2 regions of the Bacillus cihuensis genome follow, and region 2 is predicted to be linked to the other one. Evidence: a T-box and tRNA genes for the amino acid it is inferred to sense, from the RefSeq annotation. Region 2 holds a T-box; the other holds one or more tRNA genes.
What was found. A T-box is a leader RNA that pairs with one kind of tRNA and senses whether it is charged. The one in region 2 lies ahead of V179_RS0114515 (valine--tRNA ligase), so its partner is inferred to be a tRNA-Val.
Positions count from the first base shown of each region.

Region 1: it encodes a tRNA-Val, which carries the amino acid that the T-box ahead of V179_RS0114515 (valine--tRNA ligase) is inferred to sense. The anticodon was not compared.

Region 1 is NZ_KI632497.1:446,446-461,875, reverse strand. Features, by position in the region: gene spoVAC (stage V sporulation protein AC) at 1-228, shown strand, start outside; gene spoVAD (stage V sporulation protein AD) at 231-1,268, shown strand; gene spoVAE (stage V sporulation protein AE) at 1,287-1,643, shown strand; gene V179_RS30235 (YjcZ family sporulation protein) at 1,757-1,891, shown strand; gene V179_RS0120405 (stage VI sporulation protein F) at 2,154-2,411, shown strand; gene V179_RS0120400 (ATP-dependent helicase) at 2,568-4,850, opposite strand; gene V179_RS0120395 (hypothetical protein) at 5,103-5,369, shown strand; gene V179_RS0120390 (spore coat protein) at 5,425-5,910, opposite strand; gene V179_RS0120385 (hypothetical protein) at 6,049-6,294, opposite strand; gene V179_RS0120380 (GNAT family N-acetyltransferase) at 6,451-6,876, opposite strand; gene V179_RS0120375 (YjcG family protein) at 6,879-7,400, opposite strand; gene V179_RS0120370 (alpha/beta hydrolase) at 7,507-8,232, opposite strand; tRNA gene V179_RS0120365 (tRNA-Val) at 8,714-8,785, shown strand; gene V179_RS0120360 (GntR family transcriptional regulator) at 8,982-9,707, opposite strand; gene nagB (glucosamine-6-phosphate deaminase) at 9,700-10,455, opposite strand; gene nagA (N-acetylglucosamine-6-phosphate deacetylase) at 10,452-11,639, opposite strand; gene V179_RS30820 (hypothetical protein) at 11,964-12,356, opposite strand; gene V179_RS0120345 (FAD-dependent oxidoreductase) at 12,626-13,960, shown strand; gene glpK (glycerol kinase GlpK) at 14,319-15,430, shown strand, end outside.
Region 2 is NZ_KI632495.1:1,812,459-1,827,888, reverse strand. Features, by position in the region: gene hemA (glutamyl-tRNA reductase) at 1-715, shown strand, start outside; gene V179_RS0114550 (cytochrome C assembly family protein) at 728-1,558, shown strand; gene hemC (hydroxymethylbilane synthase) at 1,568-2,500, shown strand; gene V179_RS0114540 (uroporphyrinogen-III synthase) at 2,500-3,285, shown strand; gene hemB (porphobilinogen synthase) at 3,502-4,491, shown strand; gene hemL (glutamate-1-semialdehyde 2,1-aminomutase) at 4,646-5,935, shown strand; gene V179_RS0114525 (LysM peptidoglycan-binding domain-containing protein) at 6,225-7,631, shown strand; gene ysxE (spore coat protein YsxE) at 7,857-8,918, shown strand; T-box leader at 9,420-9,654, shown strand; gene V179_RS0114515 (valine--tRNA ligase) at 9,708-12,353, shown strand; gene V179_RS0114510 (bifunctional folylpolyglutamate synthase/dihydrofolate synthase) at 12,740-14,029, shown strand; gene V179_RS0114505 (hypothetical protein) at 14,376-14,807, opposite strand; gene V179_RS0114500 (SMI1/KNR4 family protein) at 14,888-15,403, opposite strand.

The sequences.
Region 1 (15,430 bases), on a different contig from region 2:
GGTATTTATGATCGAATCGGGCAATTTGCAGGTGCAGGCAGTGCTGTTCCGGTTACTGGATTTGGAAATGCAATTATTTCAGCTGCAATCGAGCATAGAACAGAAGGATTTGTACTTGGGGTTGGAAGCAATATGTTTAAGCTTGCAGGATCAGTGATTGTATTCGGTGTTTTTTCAGCATTCGTTGTCGCCATTATAAAAACACTCTTTGGCATGGTAGGAGGGTAAATATGCTAATTGGAAAGCAATCATGGATATTTGCCAACCAACCTGTCATAACTTCTACAGGTGTAACTGGGGGGCCTTTTGAAGCGAGCGGTCATTTGGCTGCCGATTTTGATCTTCTTCATGAAGATTTATGGATGGGACAAGATTCCTATGAAAAGGCGCATAGGCTTTTGATTGAAGAAGCAGTACAGATTGCACTTGAAAAAGGAACGGTAAAAAAAGAGGATGTACAATTTTTTCTGGCTGGTGATTTAGTTAACCAAATTACACCGACGAGCTTCGCGGCTAGAACGAATGCTATTCCTTACTTTGGCTTGTTTGGTGCATGCTCGACATCGATGGAGGGGCTCGCCCTTGCAGCTTTTATTGTAAATTATTCGGGTGCATACCATGTATTGACAGGAGCTTCTAGTCATAATGCAGCAATTGAAAAGCAATTTCGATACCCGACTGAATATGGAGGTCAGAAGCCGCCAACTGCACAATGGACCATTACAGGAGCAGGGGTTGCGCTTGTCTCACAAGCTAAAAGCGGGGCAGGTCCAGCTCCACATATTCAGTCTGCTACAATTGGAAAGGTTATTGATATGGGGATCAATGATCCATTCAATATGGGCGGGGCGATGGCCCCAGCTGCAGTTGATACGATATTGGCCCACTTCCGAGATTTTAAACTAACAAGCGATGCATATGATGCAATTATTACAGGAGACCTTGGCTATGTCGGCAGGGAAACAGCTTATGATTTATTAAGTCAAAAAGGGTTTGATTTGGCGAAAGACAAGTTTCGGGATTGTGGTTTAATGATATACAAAAGCAATCAACCAGTTCTATCAGGAGGTAGTGGAGCGGGCTGTTCAGCGACCGTTCTCTATGGTCATATACTAAATCAAATGAAGATAGGAAAATTGAAACGGATTTTGTTTGTTGCAACGGGGGCCTTACTGTCACCACTTTCTGTACAACAAAATGAAAGTATTCCATGTATAGCACATGCAGTAGCGATTGAATATGGAACAGTACAATTTAATAAAATTTAATGAAGGTAGGGAAGCTTCATGCTACCAATGTTTTTTTGGGCATTTGTTATAGGAGGGCTGATTTGTGTAATCGGCCAACTATTATTTGATGTTGCAAAGTTAACACCTGGTCATACCTTAAGCATACTCGTAGTAGCAGGTGCAATATTAAGCGGATTTGGCTTATATGATTACTTAATTGATTTTGCTGGAGCCGGTGCAAGCATACCGATCACATCTTTTGGGAATTCTCTCGTTCATGGAGCTATGCAAGAAGCCGAACAACATGGAATCATTGGTGTATTAACAGGAATGTTTGAAATTACAAGTTCAGGTATTTCAGCCGCAATTATCTTTGGCTTTATCGGAGCACTCGTGTTCAAACCAAAAGGATGACCATGCATCTTACTTTTTCGAATTAGGCGTCACTATTAGGAAAAGACCTATACACACTTGTCATTTTCTACATATGTTAAAAGTGAGCTAGTCGAAAAGTGAGGTGAAGCATAATGTTCGGTTTCGGTTATGGAGGAGGCTGTTGTGGTGGTGGCTACGGCTACGGCGGTTTTTCTGGCGGTTCTGGGTTTGTATTAATCGTCGTATTGTTCATTTTATTAATTATTGTCGGAGCTTCTTTCTGCTAATCAATATACTAAAAATGGAATAGGCAACATTGGCCTGTTCCGTTTTTTCTGACTTGATAAATTTACAACGAAGAAAATAGAAGCGGTATTTATTTATTTTTCTACCATGAGATCAAACTAAATGTCATTATCACTGTAATACTGTTACATAAATGTTTACCGGAACGGAGCCAATTATTATCACTTATTCGCTGTATTCAATCCAATTAGGCACATAACTCTCAGAACTGCATAATATAGTTGCAGAGAAGGAGGGCTTTTTATGGAAAACCAATTTTTTAAAAACATTGAAAGCAAAACGGGTGTAAGTATGAAGGATGTATTTGAATTGGCAAACTCCCTACAAGGTGCGAATTTTAAGGATGAAGCGACAGTACGCAATGTGATAAAACGGGTTTCTCAAATTGCTAATAAGCAAGTAAATCAAGAAACGGAAGATAAAATTGTAGAATCCATCATTAAAGATGGCAAAAATCTTGATTTTAGTACATTAGCGAATATGTTAAATGGAAAAAAATAATGAATAATGAAAAGGACAGTGGTGTAATACCCACTGTCCTTTATTATTCGTACGATAAGTTCCAAAACTATTTTAAATAGCCGTTGATATAAGATCCTCTTCACTTTAACTTTTCTTGTCATTTAATGATGATAAAGAAATCGCCAATTAGCGGGTTCAAAATCTTAAGAATCTGGAAGGATATGCGGTTTTACCTCTTCGTGTTTGAGGTATAGATAGGAATAGACCGTCTTTTGCTCTTGTCATTGCAACATACAGTAATCTGCGTTCCTCTTCCAGTGGTTCAGTGTCACCTTGACGATGTGACTCCAGTGCGAAGTCATGGGGAAGACTGCCATCTACAGCACCTAGTACATACACATATTTATACTCAAGACCTTTAGAGCGATGTATCGTTGTTAACTGGACTGCATCATGGAAATGCTTTGCTAGTTGTTTCACTTCATGAACCATAGCGGTCATATGGTCTACATGTTCAAGAAACTCAGGCACAGAATGGAAACGTTTAGCTGCTACTTTTAGATCACGAATATCATCAGAGCCTTTCTCAATATTGCCTTCATTACCTCGTTTTTTCACAAAGTCTGCGAACCCTATTTCCTTTTCAATGACTAAAAGAGCGGCAGCAGGTGTCATCCCTTTCAAACTACGGATTATTTTAGGTAATGATTTAAGTTTACGTTCTTGAAAAGGATGCGCAGTTTTTACGAAAGCAAGAGCTTCAATAAAATCACAATCCTGTAGAATCGTTTGAGCTTTCATGTCTTGTAGAACGCTTTGTTTTAAAAATAAAGATGATAAGACGTCTCCAACTGGGTTAGCTTCTTCAGGGTGGCTGCTTAATCGTAAATAAGCAAGCATGCTTTTAACAATTCTTCGTTCATAAAAACTATCCGCATCTTTTTCAATAATAAAAGGGAGATTGGACGTGGCTAATCTTTCGAAAATGGCTCGTGACATCGCATGAGTTCGATAAAGAATCGCAAAATCACTTGGATTCGCACCTTCTGTAATTCTCTCCTGGATGTCATGAACAATCATCGTTGCTTCAGTTTCCTCGTCATATGGATAAAAGAATAGGGTGGGGTTGCCATTATTATATTGAGCTTTCATCGTTTTCGGGTGCCTGTTCTGATTTTTTTTGATCATCCGATTGGCGCTGGCAACAATTTCATGCGACGATCGATAATTTTCTGTCAGTTTTATAACTGTGGCTCCTGGAAAATCTCGTTCAAAATGTAAAATAAATGACGGATCACTGCCGCGAAATGCGTAGATTGCCTGATCGTCATCACCGACAACACAAACATTTTTTGTTCGTGCGGACAGGAATTGGATTAATTCGTATTGAACTTTATTAATATCCTGAAACTCATCAATGAGAAAATAGTCAAAACGTTTCTGATATTTTGCTAGTACATCTGGATTATTTTTAAAAAATGAATAACAGCCTATCAACATATCATCAAAATCATAGCTTCCTGTCTGTAATTTATACTCTTCATAGCTTTTATAAAGAGACAAACAAGATGTTTCCCATTCGTCTTTGGCTTTAATTTCATTAGGGAATAATAAGGAATTTTTCCATAGACCAATTTGTTGGAGTGCTTGATCATATGCAAAATCCTTTTCATCAAGCCCAATTTCTTTGCCTGCTATTTTAAGAATTCTTGTGCGTTCCCATTCCCATTTCATTAACAAATCACGTCGCCACTTATCTGGTTCATGGAAGAGAAGGATTTTATAAAAAATACTATGAAAAGTACCAGTTACTAATTGATTGACAAGCATGGGCGTCATTTCAGGATAAGAGAGCAGTCTTTCCTTCATTTCTTTTGCCGCCTTGGCTGTAAATGTAACGAGCATTATCGATTTTGGATTGATATTTTTTGCAGTGAGCATATAGGCTGTTCGGACAGTTAATACTCTTGTTTTGCCGCTACCAGCACCCGAAAGAACAAGGAGGGGACCATCAATTGTGGTTGCTGCTGCTGTTTGTTCCTTGTCCAAACTCACTCCATGATTGTACAGTTTATCAAAGTACGGATCTTCAATCAGAAGGGGACTTTGCTTTACTTTTGTGAATTCGGGATTTCCTGTTATAGATGTACTTCTTTTAAACGGTACATGTGTAGGCTGTTCTTTTGTAATGGTTCGACTCTTAGGAATCTTAAATCCATTTTCTTCTTTATAGTCTATTAAAATAGGATTATATTGTTCTATTGTCACATCAAGGGCGGGGACCGAACAATCCGCGATTCCAGGTGAAACATGACTGAAATGAGGTGGATGACTAATACCTAACAATAACTTCACGGGAAGGCCACATGATGGACAAGATAGTTCTCCGCGCTTGCCTTGATCATATAATTCCTGCAACTGTTCAGCAGAGATATTTGTTAAATTGATTATTTCATTTTTTATTTTTGCAGCTTGCATACTAAAAAACCTCAAATCTCATTCAATAGTTGTTATCTGAATGCTTTATGGTAAATGGTGGCGTTTTGATTGCCATATTTGTTTGTATGATTCATGATACCAGAACATAGGCTAAAGTGAAACTAACATAATATAGTCTTTAATAGTAGAAAATAAGTGATATGCACTTCTTTAAACGATGGAAGTGTGGAGTGGGGCATGAAAGAAATCGAATAATAAAAAAGATAAGAGGTGAGTAGGATGGGGTACATCATGCCAATTACACAATTTGAATATATTCAATATACAAATAGAATGGTTACAGCGAAAAAAGAAGCGGTAAAATCCGTTGGGGGAATTAGTCCAATCTTGCCCCTCTCTTTATTTCAGCAGCTTGATCAAGAGGAAGTAAAGCAGATTGAAAACATTAATCCGACTAAATATTCCTCCTCTTATAAAATACAAGTACCTCAATATATAGTAGAGCAAATAACAGCTGATTTAACAGGTAGAGGAGGACTATTTAATCAAAGAATCTAGGGAACAAAAAAAAGGACACGACTGTGTCCTTTTTTGTATTTCGATTATTTGATTCTTATAATACGTCTACTTCAACGATTAGAGCAAGCAATAATTGAAGCAATAGCTGAATGTTAACGGCAACTTGAGCATCAGTCGTTACAACTTCAACGTCACGAGAGTTCTCAATAATCGTTTTTTGGCGTGAAATTTGGCTGATTTTAGAAGATTGAAGCAATTCTTGTGTAATTCTTTCGGCACTTTCGCTGCTGCCAACAGTGATGCTAACAATTACAGCAATAGCAGCTTGTAAGGCGGCTTGGAGAGATAGAGCTGCTTTTACATCAGTTGAAGTTACTCGAACATCACATGAGTCCTTGATATATACAAGCTCTTCGGACAGTTGGTACTCCACATTCTCTTGTCTTCCTTCTTGCTCTTCGCCTCCGCGACGAAGCCCGCAAAACTCTGCCAATGGATGATCAGAACGAGAATCTAAAGCTGACCATCTGTTTTCGCTATGTTCGCAAGAATTGCTTGTGCGAAATTCATTTTGATTCATTTCTTTATCCTCCTTTTATTTGGGTCCCTATTAAAATATGCGGTTCGAGAAACGATGTTTGGACGAATATATCAATGCAAACGTCTATTTTTGAGAATTTTTTGTTTGTGAAATTTGCAAGAACTTAAGGGAGGCTGCTCACTTTTCCCCATCATATACATTCGTGATTGGATTAACGTCTTCTTCGGTAATCTGATTCTGGTTGTTAATAAAAGTCTGCGATTGTTTCTGAAGCAATTCGACGGTTTCCTTTAGATTTTTCTTCTCTTTTTCAGAAAGATCGATGGAATCTTTTTTGAAACCGTATTTACGTAAAGTCCTTGATACTAATAATTCCATTAATTTTTTATGGGAATCGTCCAAATTCAGTTCTTTTTCACTCACAAAAATTCCTCCTTTTCGTTTCATACAATACATTATGAAAAAAAGGGCGAAATGGCAGTGTTAAATGTGGAATTTTTTAAAAAAGTTTTTGGGGGATGTGGAGGAAGATTTTGACATATTAAGAAAACCCCGGAATGTCAGTATCCGGGGGGAGGTTTATATATCTTTGATCATAGTTCGGTGAGGAATGCCTGCATCCATAAATTCCTCAGATGCTACATGGTATCCCAAACGTTCATAAAAAGGAATGGCTTGCGTCTGAGCGTCCAGTTTTAATTTTGAAAGATCTTGCATTTTTGCATAGTCTTCAATCGCATTCATAATCGTTTGTCCAGCGCCGTTCCCTCTGAACTCAGAGAGAACACAGATCCTCTGTACCTTCCCAATACCGTCTATAATACGGAAACGGCCGTTGCCGATAGGTGTATCCCCTTCATTAAAGAGGAGAAAATGGGCACATTCATCTTCATATTGATCAATTTCCTCTTCAAGTGGAACATTTTGTTCCTCTACAAATACTTTTTTACGTATAGAATAAGCAAGTTCTCTCTCTTCGGTGTTAGTAACCATTTTTACATTCATTATTATTTTTCCTCTTCTCCAAGCCTAAAAGTTTCATATACAGTCCATGAACCATTCTCTAACTGATAAAGAAGATGGAATCTGTCTACTTCTTCCTCGTGTGTAACGTCAAGCATTCTAATCTGACCTAATACATCGGAATGTTCATCATCTGAAAGTTTTTGGCCAATTGTAATATGTGGAACAAAAGCATATGGAGATGGACCTCCGAAGAAATCAGCATGGTTCATTTCATTATGCAAACTTTCAAGTTCAGTGTTTAATTCAACTTTAAAAAAAATCGTGTTGTTGACGGGTTGAAAGGTACTTGGTTTCACTACATTTAATTTAAATGGCTTATGGGATTTGGCGATGTTTTTTAATTGATCTGCTATTGTTTCAATTTCTGCTTCAGTTGCTTCAAAATTGTACTTAAGCGTAATGTGAGGTGGAATTAGCGCATAGTTTGGGTCGTAGCGTTTACGGTACGAGTTTACTTTATCTTGAAGTTGTTTAGATGGAAAAATAGCGACGCCATAGTTCATAAAGATACCTCCCAGATTGACACTGAATTTTTTAAAAAATCACGTTATGAAATCATTATAACAAATATTTATAAACTTCGTCATCTTCAAAAAAGGTTGATTAAGTTTAGAGCATTTCCATTAAAGCTCGTTTTAAATCAACTTGCCAATACTTCCACGTATGTTTACCATCAAATTCGTCGTAGAAGAAAGTAAATCCTTTATTCTTGATAAGAGTATTTAACTCACGGTTCGGTTCAATGAAGTTGGTTATGTTTCCGTCAGTAGTTGGAACTTCTGTTTCTCCTTTGCCGATTACGTGGTAAAGCTCAACTAATTGCGGCTCTTTAAACTCTCTAACAGCATTCATCACATCATCATTTACAAAAGGTGATTGGAGAATACACTTTCCAAAAGTGTGAGGATACTTTAATGCTGTTAGCAAAGAAATAGTTGCTCCAAGTGAATCGCCAATCAAAACTCTCCCTGAACCAATTTGATATGTAGGGAACTCTTCATCTAAATACGGAGCTAACTCATGTGCGAGAAACCGTATATAAGCTGCATGCAGTTCGCCATCAGGGTGATATTTTTTTCTTCGGTCTTGTACATCGCGATACGGGATCCCTACAATAATGAGATTTTCGATGTCGCCGTTATGAAGTAATTCATCTGCTATTCGTCCAATTCGCCCCATTTGAAAATAGTCCCGGCCATCTTGGGCGATGACAATTGTATATTTATTTAACGGAGAATAGTTGGACGGGAAATAAATGAGCAGATCAAGCTCTTCATCCAATGCCTTGCTTGTAAACTTCCAATCCTTAATCGTTCCTTTTGGCTGATTGACCAAAATAACACCCCCTGAATAAAATAATTGAAAGGGTTTACCGAAATATTTTATCACAATTATCAATTAATATCTTCTTTAATGGTATGAAAATGAGATACAACGGTATTGGACATAGTTAATTAAAGGAAATCAGGAAGAGGCGTGATCATCATCTACATAATAGTTTATGGGAATAAACGTTTATTATGTCAGAAAAGCAACAATAATGAGTTGTTTATTAAAAGGCTCTGTTAAACTTACCTGTTGATTGAAACGGAAGGCGTTTATTTTCTGCGGGCAGTCTGTGCGCGAGTGAGGTCTTCCTTTGCCTCGCTTTTCCCGCAAGAGTCTCACGCCTTTCGCTCCAATCAACATAGTGCCAAAATCAACAATGACCTTTAACATAGATTATTAAAAAAAAACGATTGACTTATTCCCATAGAAACGTATAATAGAATATATACTTAATAATTAGTTTTTTATATAATCTTATCATTCTTACGATCTGATAGTTCAGCGGGAGAATACGTCCTTGACAGGGACGGGGTCGGGGGTTCGAATCCCTCTCAGGTCATCAAAATGGCGGGAGTGTTGCTTTGACAACGCTCCTGCCGTTTTTTTGTTTAATAAATTGATGATTGAAAAAAATAAGGGCTGTCCCCAATAGGGGCAGACCCGCAACTATAGGATAAACAAAATGAATAATACACTACATTTTGTTTTAGAGTGCGAGGTCTGATTCTGAAACTCACTACTTATTGAAAAGAATATCAGCGTCTATTAATTGTACAAGTGAATTTATACCGATCTGCTCGATAAGACGATTTTACGAATTCAAGCGGTCTGCCATCTTCTAAATAAGTCGTTCGTTCAATTAGTAAAATTGGCGAATGTTTAGCTATCGATAAAGATGCTATTTCTACATCTGTTGCAATAGTAGATTCTAACGATTGCGTTGCATAGCCGATTTTAAGTCCAAGATGGTTCTCGACATATTGATAGATGGAATGGTTGATAATCTCAGCTGTTAATCCTTTTATTAAATCGGCAGACATATAGGCAGTTTCAAGAGCCATGGGTACATTGTCCGCCAAACGAATTCGGATAATCTCATAAATTGGTGCATTCGTTGTTACGTGTAATTGACTTGCAATCTTCTCACTTGAGGGAATCGTATTGAGACTAAGCAGTTTGCTGCTTGGTGTCATGCCACGAGCTTTCATCTCTTCTGTAAAACCGGTTAAGCCTAAGAGTTGTTGTTCTAGCTTTTTTTCTGCGACAAATGTTCCGCGTCCCTTTTGGCGATATAAATATCCAGTATTAACCAAATTATTAATAGCCTGACGAACCGTCATTCTACTAATTTCCAATTGCTCTGCAAATTCACGTTCAGATGGAAGTACATTGTGCGGGAGTAAATCACCTGCATCTATTTGCCGTTTAATGCTTTCTTCAATTTGGTAATAAATTGGAATTGGAGAGCTTTTATCAATCACGAGAAGCTGATCCTCTTTGGACGTGTATTTTAGATAATGCATCTTGATCAGCAATAATCGTAACATTTTGATGATTTTTCAGGATAGAAGCTGGAAACTCCTCTGTTATATCTCCATCTATTAGTTGTTTAAGGGCCTCTGATTTTGCTACTCCAGATACTAGGAGGATAATTTCCTTACTTTTCATTATTGAGGCAATTCCCATTGTTACAGCCTGTGTTGGCACTTCATCAATTGAGTTGAAATAGCGAGCATTTGCTTCAATTGTCGATTGTGCAAGGTCAACAACTTGGGTTTTTGATGCAAAGGATGTACCAGGTTCATTGAAGCCGATATGCCCGTTTTGTCCGATGCCAAGGATTTGTAAATCGATTCCGCCCATTTTATCAATCATTTCATCATAACGACCACATTCTTCTTGAATGTTTTCTGCAGTACCATTTGGAAGGTTCGTGTCTTCTTGATTAATATCAATATGATTAAATAAAGTGTGAGCCATGTAGTAATGATAGCTATTCGGATTAGTAGAGCTTAAACCGATATATTCATCTAAATTAAATGATTTTACTTGTTCATACGATGTATGATTTTCTTTATGATCGGCAATCAATCGATCGTATAGCCCTTCAGGCGTCCCACCAGTTGCAAGGCCAAGCTGGATTTGGGGATTCGTTTTTACTTTTTCGATTACAATATCTGCTGCTTTTTGACTCATTTCTTGATAATCTTTTACTTGTATAAGTTTCATTGTGCATTCTCCTTTGTGTAAGCTAATTTTCCTCTGCAAAAAGTCATTTCTACATCTAAATCTTCGTTCAAAATAACTAAATCTGCATCTTTACCAACAGTAATACTCCCTTTTCTATTGAAGAGGTTAAGTTGTTTTGCCGGATTTGCAGCCGTCATTTTTATGATATCCTCCATTGTACAATTCGTGTACATCATCATATTTTTGATAGCATCATTCATTTTTAAAATACTACCTGCCAGCGTCCCGTCTGCAAGGGTTGCAGTTGTTTCGTTCACGTTCACTGGTTGACCACCTAAATCATAGGTTCCTTCTTTAAGCCATTTGGCACGAAGTGAATCAGTAATTAAAATCATGCGATCACTGGTAATTTGATTATAAGCGAGTTTTACCATTTCAGGGCGACTATGAATACCATCTACAATAATCTCAACAAATAGTTCATCCCGTAAATAGGCAGCACCTAACACACCTGGCTCGCGATGATGCAAACCACGCATCCCATTATAAAGATGAGTAATATGAGATGAACCAGCTTGAATGGCTTGGTCAACTTGTTCGTAAGTGGCATCTGAATGTCCAATTGAAGCTACTACTCCTGATTCTTTTAAAGCAGCCGTTAGTTCTAAGCCGTTTGGCTGTTCAGGTGCCAATGTGACAAGTTTAATTTGATTTTGTGCGATGTCTTGCCATTTTTCAAATAAGGATACGTCAGGATCAATAATATGAGAAAGCGGCTGTGCCCCTTTTCGAATCGGAGCAATAAAAGGACCCTCTAAGTGAATTCCTACCACTTCAGCTAAAAGATCCTCTTGATTTACTATATACTTGCCAGCATTACACAACGCTTGTTCGATGGCTTCTGTTGATTGCGTCATCGTTGTTGCTAGGAAACTGGTTGTTCCCTCTTTTGGAAGTGTCTGCGCCATGGTTGTCAAAGCAGTGCTCGTTGCATCCATTGCATCTGCATTAGCAGCACCGTGAATATGTAGATCAATAGCTCCGGGAATAACTTGATAAGAGGGAGAAAGCTTGATCACTTTGGTGCTGCCATCTTGTTTGTATTGGCTGAAAGGACCTACTTCTGCAATTTTTCCATCAACCACTCTGATATAACCATTTTTATACGTTTCGTTTTCACTATAAACGGTTAAGTTTACAATGGTGAATGTTGAATTTTCCATCATTCCAAATCTCCTCTGCGAAAGTCATTTAAATTTGTGTGGATTTTAAATCTTTCCGTCTTAGTGTACCGCTAATTAATATAGTTGTCTATACCAATTAAATGGAGTTATCTAAAAAAAATAAAACTTATGATTCGGTTATTCAAATTCATGATAAATAGCAAGGATAAACTTGAAAGTAGAAAAAGTAGCCATACTACGATAAGTATTAGGATAAAAAGATGGATAAATGAAAAGAGATGTGTTTAAAATGGCTAAAAAAACTGCCCGTTTCTAAGAGAAACGGGCAGCACGAAGAACCGTAGATTTATTAGATTTAGTGAATTAGAAGAAGAAAGGACAACATCTGCGTCTATTAAAACATCCAAATCTGTTGAAATCGCAATCGCGATCAAATCTGTTGAAATCGCAATCGCGCTCGCGATGGTGCTCGCGCTCGCGTTCGCGCTCGCGCTCGCGCTCGCGCTCTTGACGGTTATTATTAGTGTTTGTATTGTGAATATTAATATTTATATTCCCATTTTGTTTACGATGACGATTATTATGGGAAACCTCATTACCATAGCCATCGTCAGAATGTGAACGTTTGCCACCATTGTTATTAGTGTTTGTATTGCGAATGTTTATATCCACATTTCGATTACGTTGACGATTACGATTATTATGGGAACCCTCATAATCCGAACCGTAGCCACCATAGTTATTATTGTAACTCATTAAATTTCACTCCTTTGTTTTTTAGTACATGGTATCTTATGAATACTACGGACAAGATGTTTGGGTTATTCCCTATTATTACAGAAAAATATATTTTTAAAGGTACTGAATGGATCCTAATGTATTCGCTTCATTTTTTTGTGTTATTGTACAGTTAAAAAATATTTTGATCTCCTATGTTGCACTTTTTTAATATATTTTATATAATTGCATCATAAAGTTTGTGAAATATTTCACAAATAGGCTCATATTTCTGGGAGGCGTTAAATATGAAAGTAGCAGTAGTTGGATGTACTCATGCTGGAACAGCAGCAATTAAAAATATAGCAGCATTATATCCTGAAGTGGAAATTACAGTGTATGAGAAAAATGATAATGTATCATTTTTATCTTGCGGTATTGCTCTTTATGTCGGCGGAGTAGCGAAAGATCCAAATGGCTTATTCTATTCTTCTCCAAATGAACTCGCCAAGCTCGGAGCCAATATGAAGATGAAACATGAAGTATTGACTATTGATACAGATAAAAATATTTTAATCGCTAAAAATCTAGACACAGAAGAAATATTTGAAGACTCGTTTGATAAATTAGTTATGACTACAGGTTCTTGGCCGGTTATTCCGAACATTCCTGGAATTAATCAAGACAATATTGTATTATGTAAAAATTTTCATCATGCTAATCAAATCATTGAAAAAGCTAAACGAGCAGAGAAAATCGCTGTAATTGGCGCTGGGTATATCGGTGTTGAACTAGTCGAAGCATTTGAAGTATACGGGAAAGAAGTAACCTTTATCGACGGCGAGGATCGCATATTAAGCAAGTATTTAGACGCAGAATATACAGATATGATTGAAGCGGAATTAATCAATCACGGTGTGAACATGGCATTGAATCAAACTGTCACACATTTCGAAGGAAAAAGTGGAAAAGTAGCAAAAGTAGTCACTACAAAAGGAGAATACGAGGCAGACCTTGTGATTCTTTGCGTAGGTTTCCGACCGAATACTGATCTTTTAAAAGGGCAAGTGGATATGCTGCCAAACGGTGCGATAAAAGTTAATGAATACATGCAAGCAAGTAAAGAACAAGTGTTTGCAGCAGGAGATAGCTGTGCGATCATGTACAATCCGACTAAACAGCATGCTTATATCCCCCTCGCAACAAATGCTGTCCGTATGGGGGCTTTAGTGGCGAAAAATTTATTAAAACCAACAATTAAATATATGGGAACACAAGGAACTTCAGGCTTGCATATTTATGACTATAATATGGCTTCAACAGGGCTTACTGAAAGTGCTGCAAAACTTGTAAATATGAATGTGAAAAGTATCACAATTAAAGAAAACAATAGACCAGAATTTATGCCGACTTACGAAGAGGTCATGTTAAAAGTAGTTTATGAAGTAGGAACTAACCGTATCATCGGTGCCCAAGTCATTTCTAAAGCGGATATGACACAATCGATTAATACGATATCTGTTTGTATTCAAAATGAAATGACGATTGAAGAACTGGCCTATGTGGATTTCTTTTTCCAACCGCATTTCAATAAACCGGTGAACATTCTGAATCAAGCAGGCTTACAAGCCATGTCAAAGTAATAGAAAATTCAAGTTTGTATGCTTGTAGTAATAAGGAGCTTATGGAGAAATCAATTTCTCTATAGGCTTTTTTTCTTTTGTGGATAATTAAATAGGCTACCAGCATGTAGTATAGGAATTTGGTGTAATCCTTTATGAGTAGACAATGTAAAGTATTTTTAAGGTGTTTGCAACGATTAGTAGGATATTAGTTGTTGTTTTTCAAAAAGTTAGCAGTGAAAGTGAAATTTTAGAATTTTTTGATCTATGATTATTGTATGCTGGGTATGATTAGAATGAACAAATGCTTTTTTGAAAAAAGATAATTATAGGATCAATTTAAAGAAGTTGTAGGGAGAAATAAAGGGGGCGATCGTACATGGATAAGTTTATTTTATCTATAGACCAAGGTACAACAAGTTCAAGAGCGATGATATTTAATAAAAAAGGGGAGATCATTCATATTGCACAACAGGAATTTAAACAATATTTCCCGAAACCAGGTTGGGTTGAACATGATGCGAATGAAATTTGGGGATCCGTTCTTGCGGTCATTGCGAGTGTTTTATCTGAATCCGGCGTAAAACCAGAACAAATAGCTGGGATTGGGATTACGAACCAAAGAGAAACAACTGTAGTATGGGATAAAGAAACAGGAAAACCTATCTACCATGCAATAGTATGGCAGTCACGCCAAACAAGCGATATTTGCGATGAATTAAAAGTATTGGGACATGACGATTTAATTAGAGAAAAAACAGGTTTATTAATTGATGCTTATTTCTCCGGCACGAAAGTAAAGTGGATACTCGATCATGTCGAGGGGGCAAGAGAGAAAGCGCTAGCAGGAAATCTGTTATTTGGAACAATCGACACATGGCTGATTTGGAAATTGTCTGGTGGTAAGGCCCATGTGACAGATTATACGAATGCTTCACGTACTTTACTGTTCAATATATATGATTTGCAGTGGGATGATGAACTTCTTGAAATTTTAACGGTTCCTAAATCTATGCTTCCGGAAGTGAAGTCTTCGTCTGAAGTGTATGCCAATACATTGGATCATCATTTCTTCGGTCAGGAAATTCCGATTTCAGGTGTGGCAGGAGATCAGCAGGCAGCTTTATTCGGTCAGGCTTGTTTTGACAAGGGAATGGCGAAGAACACTTATGGAACTGGATGTTTTATGTTGATGAATACGGGAGAAAAGGCGGTTCGATCAGAAAACGGGCTCCTTACAACTATTGCATGGGGACTAGATGGAAAAATTAACTATGCCCTAGAAGGCAGTATATTTGTAGCAGGGTCTGCCATTCAATGGTTACGGGATGGTATGAGAATGTTAAAAAATGCTCAGGACAGTGAGTGTTATGCAAAACGAGTAGATAGTACAGATGGAGTATATATAGTCCCAGCATTTGTCGGTTTAGGAACACCCTATTGGGACAGTGATGTACGTGGAGCTGCATTTGGGATTACCCGAGGAACTCG
Region 2 (15,430 bases):
AGTCATTAACCGCACATATGAGAAAGCTGTTGCTTTAGCTGATCGCTTTTCTGGTAAAGCGAAACAGTTACAAGAATTGCAATGTGCGCTAGTGGAAGCAGATATCCTCATTAGTTCAACTGGTGCAAAGGATTTTGTCATTAATAAAGAAATGATGACCTTTGTGAACAAAATGCGTAAAGGCCGACCGATTTTGATGGTTGATATTGCGGTTCCACGTGACTTAGATCCTGCAATCGCTGAACATGAAAATGTTTTCTTATATGACATTGACGATCTTGAAGGAATTGTAGAAGCAAACATGCAGGAACGAAAAAAAGCTGCCGAGAGTATTTACATGATGATTGAATCCGAGATTGTTGAATTTAATCAATGGGTAAACGTCTTAGGTGTTGTGCCGGTTATTTCAGCACTTAGGGAGAAGGCGCTGTCGATCCAATCCGAGACAATGGTAAGTCTTGAGCGTAAGCTTCCTCATTTAAGCGATCGCGATCGAAAGCTAATTAGCAAGCATACGAAGAGCATCATTAACCAAATGCTGAAAGATCCAATTCTTTATGCGAAAGAAATAGCGGTCGAGCCAAATGCGAAAGAAGCTTTGGATCGTTTTGTGAAGATTTTTCAATTGGAAGATTTAGTGGAAGATTCTACTGTGCCTGTACAACAGGCAAATAGAAAAGTAGTGCAGGTCAAACCAGTCCCTGTTCAAGTGTAGTTGGAGTATTATATGGAATTGATGATGACAAGATTGCATGAAGTAACTGTATTAATTTATGCAGCAAGTGTGCTCTTATATTTTATTGATTTTCTTCATAATAACCAGAAGGCAAACAAAGGAGCTTTCTGGTTACTTGCTATTGTTTGGGTTCTACAAACCATATTTCTATTTTTATATATGTTGCAAACGGGCAGATTCCCCGTGCTGACGATCTTTGAAGGCTTATATTTTTATGCATGGGTGCTCATTACGTTATCGTTGATGATCAATAAATTTCTACCGGTTGATTTTACTGTATTTTTTACGAATGTATTAGGGTTCATCGTGATGGCGATTCATACATTTGCACCGGTTCAAATTCAGTCGAAGGTACTGGCAGAGCAGCTCGTTTCAGAACTTTTGCTGATACATATCACCCTTGCAATCCTATCCTATGGGGCGTTTTCATTGTCTTTTGTATTCTCGTTATTGTATTTAATACAATACGATTTATTAAAAAGAAAGAAATGGGGTAAGCGTCTATTACGGCTTGGCGATTTAGCCAAGCTTGAGCATATGTCTTATGTGCTCGCGGTCGTTGGTGTGCCGATGTTGATTCTATCGCTTATTCTAGGGTTGCAGTGGGCCTATATCAAAGTGCCAGAAGTCACCTGGTTTGATCCAAAAATTCTTGGTTCATTTTTAGTGCTCATTGTGTACAGTATCTATTTATATTTTAAAGTCCGAAAGCAAATGTATGGAAAAACGTTGGCCTATCTGAACCTTATTTCATTTTTAATAGTACTTATTAACTTTTTCCTTTTCGGAAGTCTTTCCACATTTCATTTATGGACTACATAGGAGGATATCATGAGAAAAATAATTGTCGGTTCAAGACGAAGTAAGCTAGCTGTTACGCAGACTAACTGGGTGATTAATCAATTAAAGGAGCTCGGTGTCCCGTTTGAATTTGAATTAAAGGAAATTGTGACAAAAGGAGATCGAATTCTTGATGTGACTTTATCTAAAGTGGGCGGCAAAGGCTTGTTTGTTAAAGAGATTGAGCAAGCACTTTTAGATAAAGAAATTGATATGGCTGTACATAGTATGAAAGATATGCCAGCTGTATTGCCAGATGGTTTAACCATTGGGTGCATTCCGCCGAGAGAAGATCACCGTGATGCATTGATTTCTAAGGACCATGTTAAGCTTGCAGATTTAAAGCCTGGTGCGATTGTCGGTACGAGCAGTTTACGTCGCAGTGCTCAAATTTTGGCAGAGCGTCCAGATCTTGAAATTAAGTGGATTCGTGGAAATATTGATACGCGTCTTGAAAAACTAAGAAATGAGGATTATGATGCGATCATCCTTGCAGCTGCGGGTCTTTCCCGAATGGGTTGGAAATCAGATATCGTAACAGAATTCTTGGAGCCAGACCTTTGCCTTCCAGCAGTAGGACAAGGAGCACTTGCGATTGAATGTAGAGAATCAGATGTTGAACTCATGGAACAATTGGAGAAGCTGACGTCTAAAGAAACGAAGGCAACTGTAGAAGCAGAGCGCGTCTTTCTTGATAAGATGGAAGGAGGCTGTCAAGTGCCGATTGCAGGTTATGCAATTACAAAAGAAACGGGAAATATTGAATTAACAGCACTTATAGCATCTCCTGATGGAAAAACAATTTTTAAAGAAGTGGTTACTGGAGAAAATCCTCAAGAAATTGGCGTTGAAGCAGCGCGGATTTTAACGGAAAAAGGTGCAAAAGCATTAATTGATTCTGTCAAAGAGGAGCTCAATCAGTAATGAATAAGTCTGCCCCTTTAAAAGGTTCTCATGTTCTTATTACTAGAGGGAAAAGTCAGGCAGCGAGCATAGTAGAAAAAGTGGAGAGTTATGGCGGCAACGCTTGCGTCGTGCCACTTATTGATTTTATCCTGCCTGATAATATCGACCAACTCAACCATTATATTCGCCATATTCATGAATATGACTGGTTAATTCTTACGAGCCAAAACGGAGTCGACTATTTTTTCCGTCTTCTAGAAGAACAGGCACCGGTAAAATTGCCACGGATTGCTGTAATCGGCAGTAAAACAGAAGAATACCTTATGAGTCGCGGGCTTAGTACGGATTTTGTCCCCCTACATTTTGTAGCGGAAGCCTTTGTAGCGGAATTTATTCCTATGCTAAAGCAGGACTCACGTGTCCTTATTGCGAAGGGGAATTTAGCGCGTACGGTTATTGCCGATAAAATTCGAGAGGCAGGGGCACAATGCCAAGAAATGATTATATATCAAACAGTTTTGCCAAAAGCAAGTGAGCCTAAGTTAGCAGAATTGCTCACTAATGGGCGATTGAATATTGTTACATTCACCAGTTCGTCAACGGTTCATCACTTTATGAAAATCGTAAACAAACATGATTTGCAAGCGAGTTTGGAGAAAATTGTTTTTGCTTGTATCGGACCCATCGCATTGAAGACAGCCGAATCATATGGTCTGTCCGTAGCTGTTTCTCCAAAAGTATATACAGCAGAAGCAATGATCGATAGTTTGGCAGACTATATGACAAGACAATATACAAACTGAATATTGCGTTAAAACACCACCACTTACTATGAAAGTTAAATCATGTAGTACTTTACATACACCTAATCACAATGGTGGTGGTGCGGAGCTGGATTTCTGGGTACTAAGGAGAGTAAGTCTTGAAGCCTCTTCCCCATGTCCTACATCAGACTGAAAGTGGTTTCTAACACTACTAGAAAGTCATTCAATTAGAAATCAATCTAAGGAGGAATTTATATGAAAGACATTCAATTTACGAGACACCGTCGTCTGCGCTCAAGTGCTGGCATTCGTTCCCTCGTTCGCGAAACGTATTTACATAAAGAGGACTTCATTTATCCTATCTTTGTCATTGATGGTGAGGATATCAAAAACGAAATCGCTTCTATGCCAGGGATATATCAGCTTTCCATGGATCATTTGTTAGCAGAAGTGGATGAAGTCGTGAGCTTAGGAATTAAATCCGTCATCTTATTCGGTGTGCCGTTTGAGTATGATAAAGATGAAGAAGGTACAGGCGCATTTAGCCATAACGGGCTTGTTCAAGTCGCTACACGTTTAATTAAGGAAACGTATCCTGAGTTGATTGTTGTAGCTGACACTTGTCTATGTGAGTATACAAGCCATGGTCATTGTGGAGTAGTAGAAGGCGATAAAATCCTCAATGACGCGTCCCTTGACTTACTTACCAAAACCGCAATTAGTCAAGCTGAAGCAGGAGCGGATATTATCGCCCCTTCCAATATGATGGACGGTTTCGTTACAGCGATCCGTGCTGGACTTGATGAAGCAGGCTTTTTAGACGTGCCAATCATGTCCTATGCGGTTAAATATGCATCATCCTATTACGGTCCTTTCCGAGAAGCAGCTAATGGCGCACCGCAGTTCGGCGATCGAAAAACCTATCAAATGGACCCTGCTAACCGGATGGAAGCATTCCGTGAAGCGGAATCGGATATAGATGAAGGAGCAGATTTCCTCATCGTCAAGCCGGCGCTTTCCTATCAAGATATTATCCGAGATGTGAAAAATTATACAACTTTACCAGTTGTTGCTTATAATGTAAGTGGAGAATATTCGATGGTCAAAGCAGCTGCATTAAACGGCTGGGTAGATGAAAAGTCGATTGTCTTAGAAATGCTAACAGGCATGAAACGTGCAGGAGCGGATTTAATCATTACATACTTTGCGAAAGACGCTGCGCGCTATCTTAATGACATGAAGTAAGAAACGTTTTCTAAAAGAGGATGTTCAAAAAGTCCGGTCCGCACGTATGACTGCATATGTGAAAGGTTTGAGACGATCGCTCGCAGAACTTTTCGGCTCTTTTTATCCTCCTTTTTGAACACGTACTAAAATAAACGATAAAGTGGGGAGTATCATGCGTTCATATGAAAAATCAAAACAGGCTTTTGCTGAAGCACAGAACTTAATGCCAGGCGGCGTTAATAGTCCGGTTCGCGCATTCAAGTCAGTAGACATGGATCCGATTTTTATGGAACGGGGAAAAGGCTCAAAAATTTTTGATATTGATGGCAATGAATACATCGATTATGTGTTGTCATGGGGTCCGCTTATTTTAGGTCATTCGAACGACCGTGTCGTGGAAGCTTTAAAAAAAGTCGCAGAAACAGGGACAAGTTTTGGAGCATCTACACTCCTTGAAAATGAATTAGCAAAGCTAGTTATTGAAAGAGTACCTTCGATTGAAATGGTCCGAATGGTTTCATCGGGCACAGAAGCGACTTTGAGTGCATTACGACTTGCACGTGGATATACCGGTCGCGATAAAATTTTGAAATTTGAGGGTTGTTACCATGGTCATAGCGATTCATTATTAATTAAGGCAGGTTCCGGTGTCGCAACACTTGGTTTGCCGGACAGCCCAGGTGTACCCGAAGGCATCGCAAGAAATACGATTACAGTTCCATACAATGATTTAGCAAGCGTTAAATATGCATTTGAACAATTTGGTGAAGACATTGCTGCTATCATCGTTGAACCAGTGGCCGGCAATATGGGAGTTGTCCCACCTCAACCTGGATTCCTAGAAGGCTTACGATCTGTTACCGAACAATACGGCTCATTATTAATTTTTGATGAAGTGATGACAGGATTCCGTGTTGGTTATAATTGTGCCCAAGGACATTACGGTGTGACACCTGATATTACTTGTCTAGGAAAAGTAATCGGCGGTGGTTTACCAGTCGGTGCATTTGGCGGTAAACGAGAGATTCTAGAACGAGTTGCCCCAAGTGGAACGATTTATCAGGCAGGAACGCTCTCAGGTAATCCGCTTGCGATGACTGCTGGGCTGGAAACACTGAGCCAACTGACACCTGAAGTGTATCAAGAATTTACCCGTAAAGGGGATATGTTGGAAGCGGGCATTGGTCAAGTTGCCAAGAAATATGATATCCCACATACGTTTAATCGAGCTGGTTCTATGATTGGCTTATTCTTTACAAACGAAGATGTCATCAATTACGAAACAGCGAAACAATCCGATTTGAATTTCTTCGGCACGTACTACCGTGAAATGGCTGAGCAAGGTGTGTACTTACCACCATCTCAATTCGAAGGGCTTTTCCTATCAACTGCCCACAGTGACGAAGACATCGAAAAAACAATCGCAGCTGCTGAACAAGCATTTGCTAAATTGAGAAAATAAGCGTAAGTAACAAGCAGGTTTGCCTTTTAGGTGAATCTGCTTTTTTTTGTGAAGATATGCATCAAAACTAGATTTTATGTGTCAAAAATAAAAAATATGCGTCAAATACAAGTTTTATCCTGCACGGGCAGAAAAACACTACTGATTGAAGTATCACTTTATACGTCAACATGAAAAACTGTAGACTTCGTTTTCTTCGCGTTATTTTGACGTCATATTATCGTTGAACTTTTCATAGATTGTTAATGGCATCGTTACTTGTTTTTTTAGTTTGGAAGGAGGAGTTTGATTGTCAATCGAAAATCAATCGTTTTTACGATTTTCCTTAGAGGAATCTGTCTGGTTTCAGAAAGGGCAGGAGATAGAAGAGCTTTATTCCCTATCGCTTGAACCGAATGTGACTATTCAAGAGAGTGATCAATATGTAGTGATTAGGGGTTCTTTGGATTTGAGTGGTGAGTATAAGGAAACAGGGGAGGAAGATGGCACTTCTGATCTTGAATTCTCACAGCCTTTTTATCCGAAGACGATTCATAGCGTCGATCTAAGAGCAGACGGGTTAAGTGAATTTATTCACCGTATACCAGTCGATATTACGATTCCGAACAATCGCATACAGTCTTTGGATAATATTGATGTAAATATCCATGCTTTTGATTATTTTATGCCTGAAAAAAATTGCCTGAAGCTTGAGGCAGAACTTATCATAAGTGGAATTGAAGACTCGCGAAGTGAAAGGAAACAGGAAGAACCAGCAGATTTTTTAGATGAATATGAAGAGGAAGAAAATGAGCGGGATGAAGCGAATTCAACATGGGAAGAAACGGTTGAAGTAGAATTTGAAGAGGAGACTTCCTCTCAGTCTGAAAATGTGGCATTTGACCAAGAGCCCCTTGCTTATTATAGGGATCAGGAAGAGATGGTAAACGAGACGGAAGAAGTGGACGATATGTTAGAGGAAAATGAATCAGAACAAGTCACACTTTTCCGAGAATTAGAAGAGTCAGCAAATATAGTTGAAGAAATCGATTATTCGCCAGAGAAAATAGAACAAGATCCTGTTTCTATTTATCATGAACAAGAAGAAATACAAACCGAACTAGTTCCATTATCTCGAGAAATGGAAGTGGAAAAAGAGGATGAGGACGAGTTATTTACTCCGTTTATTGTAGAGGCTAGGAAACTGCCAGACATTGAAGATGCAGAAGAATCGCGGCCAATCTATGCCAATAAAACAAAAGAAATACAAGAAATACAAGCGGTTGAACCGCCAAAAGTGGAGCAACACTTAGAAGAACTCCGAGCATCAGAAATGGTTGCTGAGGACGTTCACGAACATTCTCAGATAGAGAAGGAACACGGTCCATTACTAGATTTTGTCCGAAGGAAAGAAGAAAAATCAACGAAGAAAGATCCGTCTGAACGTGAAAAAGTCTCAGAAAGAGAAACGTCAGAAAAAGAGGCAACGAAAGAAGATCATCTTTCGTTAACGTCTTTCTTAGGACGAAAACAAGAGGAAGAGTTAATTGGTATTAAAGTGTGCATTGTTCAGCAAGGAGAAACGTTAGACAGCTTAGCTGAACGCTATGAAGTCAGTGTACAGTCCCTTCTAAACAGCAATGAACTAGAACCAAGTCAAGATATTTATGAGGGTCAAGTATTATACGTTCCAAAGGTGAGAGCGATTAAAAATTAAAACTCTTTTCGTAAAGATTGTTGTTTTTAGCAAATAGCAAATTCGAGCAGATGTTGATTGTAGTTGAGTGAGCGCTCATGGAAAATGAGCAACCTAGGATAGTATTGTAAATATAATTAAAAGCAGTAAAGGATACAAAACAGCCAAAATTAAACAAGGAGGTAGAACGGGCCATTCCCTCGTTCTGCCTCCTTATCTAGAAATTAACTGATGGAAGTGAATTCCATGGCGGATAATGAAAGAAGAAGGCAGGATACCGAAGCGGTTCTCCTTAACTATTCGGTAAAAACGTATCATATTGAATTTATTGGCAATATTACAAAGCTGTACAGTGATAAAGGTGTCTTTGCCCTAAAATCGATTGATCCTCATATTGGGATTGATTTTATCCGAAATATTCAACGCCTATATCAGCGTGGGTATAATCGAATTGTCCCCATCTATCAAACGATGGACGGTCGTTATGCGGTGCTTCACAATAATCGCTTGTATTATTTGATGCCATGGCTTTCTGATCAGGAAACTGGAGAGCGTTCCGAACGGAATAAGCAAATGTTTCGTGAGCTTGCCCGCATGCACACTTTGTCTGTCAGAGAGATTACCGTTGAGGCAGAGGAACGTGAAGAACATTATCAATCGACCAATGAAGAGTGGAAGAAACAGCTGGGATTTCTCCGTGAATTTGTTGAAAGCTGTGAAAAGAAATGGTATATGTCGCCATTTGAGTTGATGTATTGTACGTACTATACCGATTTATCACAGGCTCTAGAATATTCAACGAAAAAACTAGAAGACTGGTATGAGAAAACAAAGGATCATGAAAAGATCCGGACAGTTGTGACACATGGCAAAGTTTCATTGAAGCACTACGTATACGATGATCGAGGCTATGGCTACTTTATCAACTTCGAAAATTCAAGAACAGCTCCGCCACATTTTGACTTGCTGCCCTATCTGGTAGAGGCTGCGAGAACGTATCCGTTTCCCTGTGATGACTGTGTCGACCTTCTCTATAACTATATGCGCTATTTCCCCTTAAAACCTGAGGAAGTCCTGCTATTTCAAAGCTATCTCGCTTACCCAGAATCATCGATTGCTGTAGTAAAAGGATATGTTGAAAAAAAGGGGAACCGGAGTGAACTGCAATATGTCCGTCATTTTCAACGGCAATATTGGTTAGTGAAAAATATTGAGTATATGGTGATGAAAATCGAGGAAAACGAAAGAGCAAAGAAAGCGGCTGTAGAAGCACAGCAACAACAACAACAAGAACCGAATCCAGAATAATCCGGAGCATATGCTAATAAAGAATGGTGGCATTACGCTTCGGATTATTTTTATCCTTATATCCAATTTTGTCGAAAAGAAATCAAAAGTACGACGACGATTGATAGAATCAAAATATCTAAAAATGTCGGAAACAAAAGTGTGCGAAATCCCTGAAAAATACATATCGGTAACATAAACTGACTACAAACATTACGGATACCTTTCAACCAGGGCGGCAGCGTATAGGGAGAATAACGTTGTCTCAAAATTGCCCAACCCTTTCTTTTTAAGAGGTACCCTATTATATGGTTACTCGTGGAGTTTTGTGAATGAATGCTCACATTTCCGGATATACTGTGTAACATAAAACTCGACTATTGGCGAGTATTAAATTGGAAACTATGTCGGATCAACTTCTTCGCTGACAATTTATAATTTCTTAACGTTTAAAAAAATAAGAAGATGATTGACGTTAGGTGTATTTCTTTTGTAAAATGAATGTTAATGAATAATTACATATCAACCGCTATGATTGGAAGTAGTATGATGAAAGACCGCTTTAAGAGAGGAAGCCAAATGCTGAAAGGTTTCTAAGTGTGTACCATCAGAAGTCGTCCATGAGCAGTTTCCGTGAACAATAAAAGTAGCGGAAGCCGGCGAAAAGCCGTTATCAAATCTTTAAGAGCCGAGAAAAGGATTATACTCTTTTTTCGGAAAAAAGGTGGCACCGCGAACAACTTTCTTCGTCCTTTTGTGATGAAGGAAGTTTTTTTGTGTCTTTAACACATTTTTAAGGAGGAAATTCAGATGGAAGAATTAACGATGCCGACAAAATATGATCCGCAGTCCATTGAAAAGGGCCGCTATAAATGGTGGTTAGATGGGCAGTATTTCAAAGCGGAAAGTGATGAAAAGAAAGAGCCATACACGATTGTGATCCCACCACCGAACGTTACAGGTAAATTGCATCTAGGTCATGCATGGGATACGACGCTTCAAGATATTATTACGAGAATGAAACGGATGCAGGGCTATGATGTTTTGTGGCTTCCGGGAATGGACCATGCTGGAATTGCAACTCAAGCTAAGGTTGAGCAAAAGCTTCGTGCTGATGGAATCAGCCGTTATGACCTTGGTCGTGAGAAGTTTGTCGAAGAGACTTGGAGCTGGAAGGAAGAGTATGCAGGCCATATCCGTGATCAATGGGCAAAGCTAGGTTTAGGTCTTGATTATAGCCGAGAGCGATTTACATTGGACGAAGGGCTTTCTAAAGCGGTTCGTGAAGTATTCGTTAAACTATATAATAAAGGTTTGATTTATCGCGGCGAATACATTATTAACTGGGACCCTTCAACAAAAACGGCGCTATCTGATATCGAGGTGATTCATCAGGATGTTCAGGGTGCGTTTTATCATATGAACTATCCATTAGCTGATGGATCAGGTTCTATCGAAGTTGCGACAACTCGTCCAGAAACGATGCTAGGGGATACAGCAGTTGCTGTTCATCCAGAAGATGACCGCTATAAGCACTTAATTGGCAAGCATGTTATCCTGCCGATTACCGGCCGTCAAATTCCAATTGTTGCCGATGATTATGTCGATAAGGAATTCGGTTCAGGTGCTGTGAAGATTACGCCAGCCCATGATCCAAATGACTTTGAAATTGGCAATCGCCATAATTTAGAGCGCATCCTTGTGATGAACGAAGATGGGACAATGAATGACAATGCCGGCACATACAAGGGTATGGATCGTTTTGAATGCCGTAAACAAATTGTCAAAGACTTACAAGAGCAAGGTGTTCTTTTCAAAATTGAAGAACATATGCATTCTGTCGGTCATTCTGAGCGAAGTGGCGCTGTTGTTGAACCGTATCTTTCTACTCAGTGGTTCGTTAAAATGCAGCCATTAGCAGATGAAGCGATTAAACTTCAACAAGGATCAGACGAAGAAAAAGTTCACTTCGTACCGGATCGTTTTGAGAAAACGTATTTACGTTGGATGGAGAATATTCGTGATTGGTGTATTTCTCGTCAGCTTTGGTGGGGACATCGCATTCCAGCTTGGTATCATAAAGAAACAGGCGAAGTATATGTAGGTCAAGAAGAACCTAGTGACATTGAAAACTGGGAACAAGATACAGATGTTCTTGATACATGGTTCAGCTCGGCATTATGGCCATTTTCAACGATGGGCTGGCCGGATCGTGAAAGCGCCGATTTCAAACGCTATTATCCAACTGGTTCACTCGTTACGGGCTATGACATTATCTTCTTCTGGGTGTCTCGAATGATTTTCCAAGCGATTGAATTCACTGGCGAACGTCCATTTAAAGATGTATTAATTCATGGGCTAGTACGTGATGAACAAGGTCGTAAAATGAGTAAATCCCTTGGTAATGGAGTCGATCCAATGGATGTCATCGATCAATATGGTGCCGATTCATTACGTTACTTCTTATCAACAGGAAGTTCACCAGGTCAAGATCTGCGCTACAGCACAGAAAAAGTTGAAGCTGTATGGAACTTCGCTAATAAAATTTGGAATGCATCTCGTTTCGCGTTGATGAATATGGACGGAATGAAATACGAAGAAATTGATTTGACAGGTGAAAAATCCGTTGCGGATAAATGGATCTTAACTCGTCTAAATGAAACGATTGAAACCGTTACTCGTCTAGCTGATAAATATGAATTCGGTGAAGTTGGCCGCGCACTTTATAACTTCATTTGGGATGACTTCTGTGACTGGTATATTGAAATGGCGAAGCTACCACTTTACGGAGAAGATGAAGCAGCGAAGAAAACGACTCGTTCAATTCTTGCCTATGTACTTGACAATACGATGCGTTTATTACATCCATTTATGCCATTTATCACGGAAGAAATTTGGCAAAACTTGCCGCATAGTGGCGAATCAATCACTGTTGCTGCTTGGCCAGAAGTACGTTCCGAGCTTTCTGACGGTATTGCCGCTGAGGAAATGAAACTGCTTGTGGAAATTATCCGTTCTGTACGGAATATTCGCAGTGAAGTAAATACACCGCTAAGCAAGAAAATTAAATTGATCCTAAAAGCAAAAGATGAAAACATTGTAACAACACTTCAGAATAACCGTGCCTATATTGAACGATTCTGTAACCCAGAAGAATTAACGATCGGTACAGTAGTGGATGAGCCAGGCCAAGCAATGACAGCTGTCGTTACAGGTGTGGAGCTTATTTTACCACTTCAAGGCTTAATTAATATCGAAGACGAAATCAAGCGTCTTGATAAAGAACTAGAGAAACTGAATAAAGAAGTAGAACGTGTGCAAAAGAAACTAGGCAATGAAGGCTTCGTGAAAAAAGCCCCTGCACAAGTAATTGAGGAAGAAAAAGCGAAAGAAAAAGACTACGTTGAAAAACGCGACGCTGTTAATCAACGAATTATTGAATTGAAACAGCTGTAAACAAAAACAACAATGAGCGTCTGTTCTCATCCCTAGGATGAAAAAGGTTCAGGATCTAAAAACTGTATCATCTAATGAAGGTGGGGTTGCGGAGCTGATTTTGCGAAGCCCCGCCCCTTTTCCTCGAAAAAGGATGACTCAAACAGGTAGCAGATGACTTTATGGGTCATCCTTTTTTATTAGTTGCCGGCTTGAGCAAAAATTGGTTAGAAAACCTCAGTACTTTGTGAGGAAACCTTCATGTGGTTAGTAAACTCCAATACATGATCAGTAAACGATCAGCTGTGCATGAAAAAATCCTTTTGTCTATTTTTTAAGAATTTGCTATGGTTAAATGTGATCCTTTATTAAATCGAGAAATAGAACAGTTTTAGGGAGTGGTCGGTTTGTTTCAATCAATGGAAGAAGTCATGGATTATTTATATAGTAGAGAATCGAAGCTTGGGATGGACTTTGGCTTAGCGCGAATGGAGAATCTATTAAAAGAGCTTAGGAACCCAGAAAAGAGCTTTCAATCGATCCATATTGCTGGATCAAATGGCAAAGGCTCGACTTTGAATGCTTTGAAGGAAATCTTAATGGCCCAAGGACTTAAAGTGGGTAGTTTTACTTCACCGCATTTGGAAAAAGTAAACGAAAGAATGATGATTAATGAAACGATGATCTCAGATGAAGAAATGATCGAACATATGAATACCATTTATCCTTTTTTAGAAGAAGGTCAAGTGGGATATCGGGCTACTTTTTTTGAGATTATTACGGTTATTTCTTTTCTTTATTTCCAAAAGAACGAGATGGACATTGCACTCATCGAAACAGGATTAGGTGGCAGGCTAGATTGTACCAATGTCATCACTCCTTTACTATCTATTATCACATCGATTTCTTTAGAGCATACGAATATACTTGGAAATACCTTGGCTGAAATCGCATCTGAAAAGGCTGGAATTATTAAACGCGGTGTGCCTGTTATTAGCGGTGTAACGGAAGAGGAACCTGCTACGGCTATAATGGAATATGCCAAAGTACAGGGCGCAAACCTTTATTGCCTAAATAAAGAAATCCTCTTGAGTGAGCCTAGTCAAGTTCAAGACGGTCAATGTTTTTCTTTTAAAATGGGAAATACAACGCTTGAACAAATCGACCTTAAAATGCTCGGCCGTCACCAAGTGAATAATGCGGCTTTAGCGATTGCTGCAGTAAAGCTGTTAGTTGAAGAGTATCAGCTAGAAATCTCTGAAAAAAGTATTCGGGCTGGTTTGGCAAAGGCACATTGGGCTGGAAGATTTGAAGTGTTACCTGGTCAGATCATTTTAGACGGTGCTCATAACCCTGCTGGCATGAAAGTTTTGCTAGAAACATTACAAACTAGATATCCAGATGTCAATTATCATTTCGTTTTTACCGCCTTAACAGATAAAGATTATCGACAAGTGTTAAGAATGGTAGATGAACATGCGACATCGGTTACCTTTACGGAAATTGACTTTAAGCGAGCAGCATCCGCACAGGAATTGTTAGAAACGAGTAAGCTGGAGCGGAAAAAGGCGATGATCAATTGGCAGGAAGCAATCGATTATGCACGAAATCTACAGAATCCCAATGATTTAGTCATTGTCACAGGATCGCTCTATTTTCTGGCATTGGCACGCCCTTATATTAGAAAAACAAGCTGAACGAAATGAAAATATTCGCGCCGGAATGAACACCTTTATGGATTTCGGGCGTAAAATGGTCTCCGGCGCGCAAATCGTAAATCTCGCTCGCAAAGTGTTGCTTCCGGCCCGCTAAACTCAAAACTGGCGCGTAAATTTGATTTCCGGCGCGTAATGTTGTAAATCTCGCTCGTAAAGATTGAAGAGGGGATTGTGGCTTTGAAATAAAGTCACGATGTTTGTAAAAAAGATGCGATGTTTGTAATTTATCAAGACCTAATTTTAAAAAAGATAGAAAAATTAAAGGGTTCTACATATTAGATATGACTAATATGTAGAACCCTTTCTTCTTTTACTAAAGCACCAGTTACTTTAATAAGAATTCTTCTTCAACTTTACTAAAATCAGCCCATAATTCTGTATCATTAACAGTGTACTTCTCTTTTTTTAATCGCTTTAACATCAGTTCTAAGGCAATCCTAAGTTGATTTATAAGATATTTTCTAATATCTACTGGATCGACACCTTCCCATCTTGAACGGGGCATACCTACATCAATTGTTATATATCGATTCTTTTTACTAAGTCTTAATTTTTCACAGCCTTCAAACTCCCAATACGATATTTCACCATCTACTCTTAAAACTGGATCAATACTATCCATCTCAACACAGTAAATATCGTCACAATACTTATATAATAAATTCCTTAACTCTTGTAGATGGGGAGATATCACTTTACCTGCGTTGGGACCACCAATATCAGCTCCAAAGGTTATATAAGGATTCTCTTGAATCATTTTACACACCTCCAACCTATACTTCTTACACTCGTTACCGAAAAAGCGTCTCCACTTATTGAACAATCGCACCCTTTACTTCAATAAACCATTTTTTTCATTTCGGCTAAAAAATCAGGGTCAACCCATACTTCCTCTACTTCGTAGCCTTCCAAATCTTCGCCAGAATCGGATTTAATCATTTTAAGGAAGTCCTCGAAATGATTAGCAATAGGTAGGAGGTTTTTATTTTCAATATAATCATTTTGACATTCATTTTCGTGGTCCCAAAGGAATAAATGCCCGTTGTCACCATCTAAACAGACCAAATTACCGCCTTCTGTTCTAGCAATAGGTATGTAACCTTTTGGTATTCTTTCTTTGAAAACTTTGAAATTCGCCTTTAAATCATTAATTTTCTCTATACCTATTCCAAAAAAATCGGATATTGAAATTGAAAGAATTTCGCCATTTGGAAGTTCAATTATATTGTTTTCGGGGTCTCCTCCATTGTATTCCATTAAAAAATCAATATAGTCTTGTGGTAATTTATATCCAATAACATCTTCAAATTCTGCTAATTCTTTATTATTAAGTTTTTTATTATTAGGTCTTATCTTGCGTTTCCAAACAATTGAATTCTA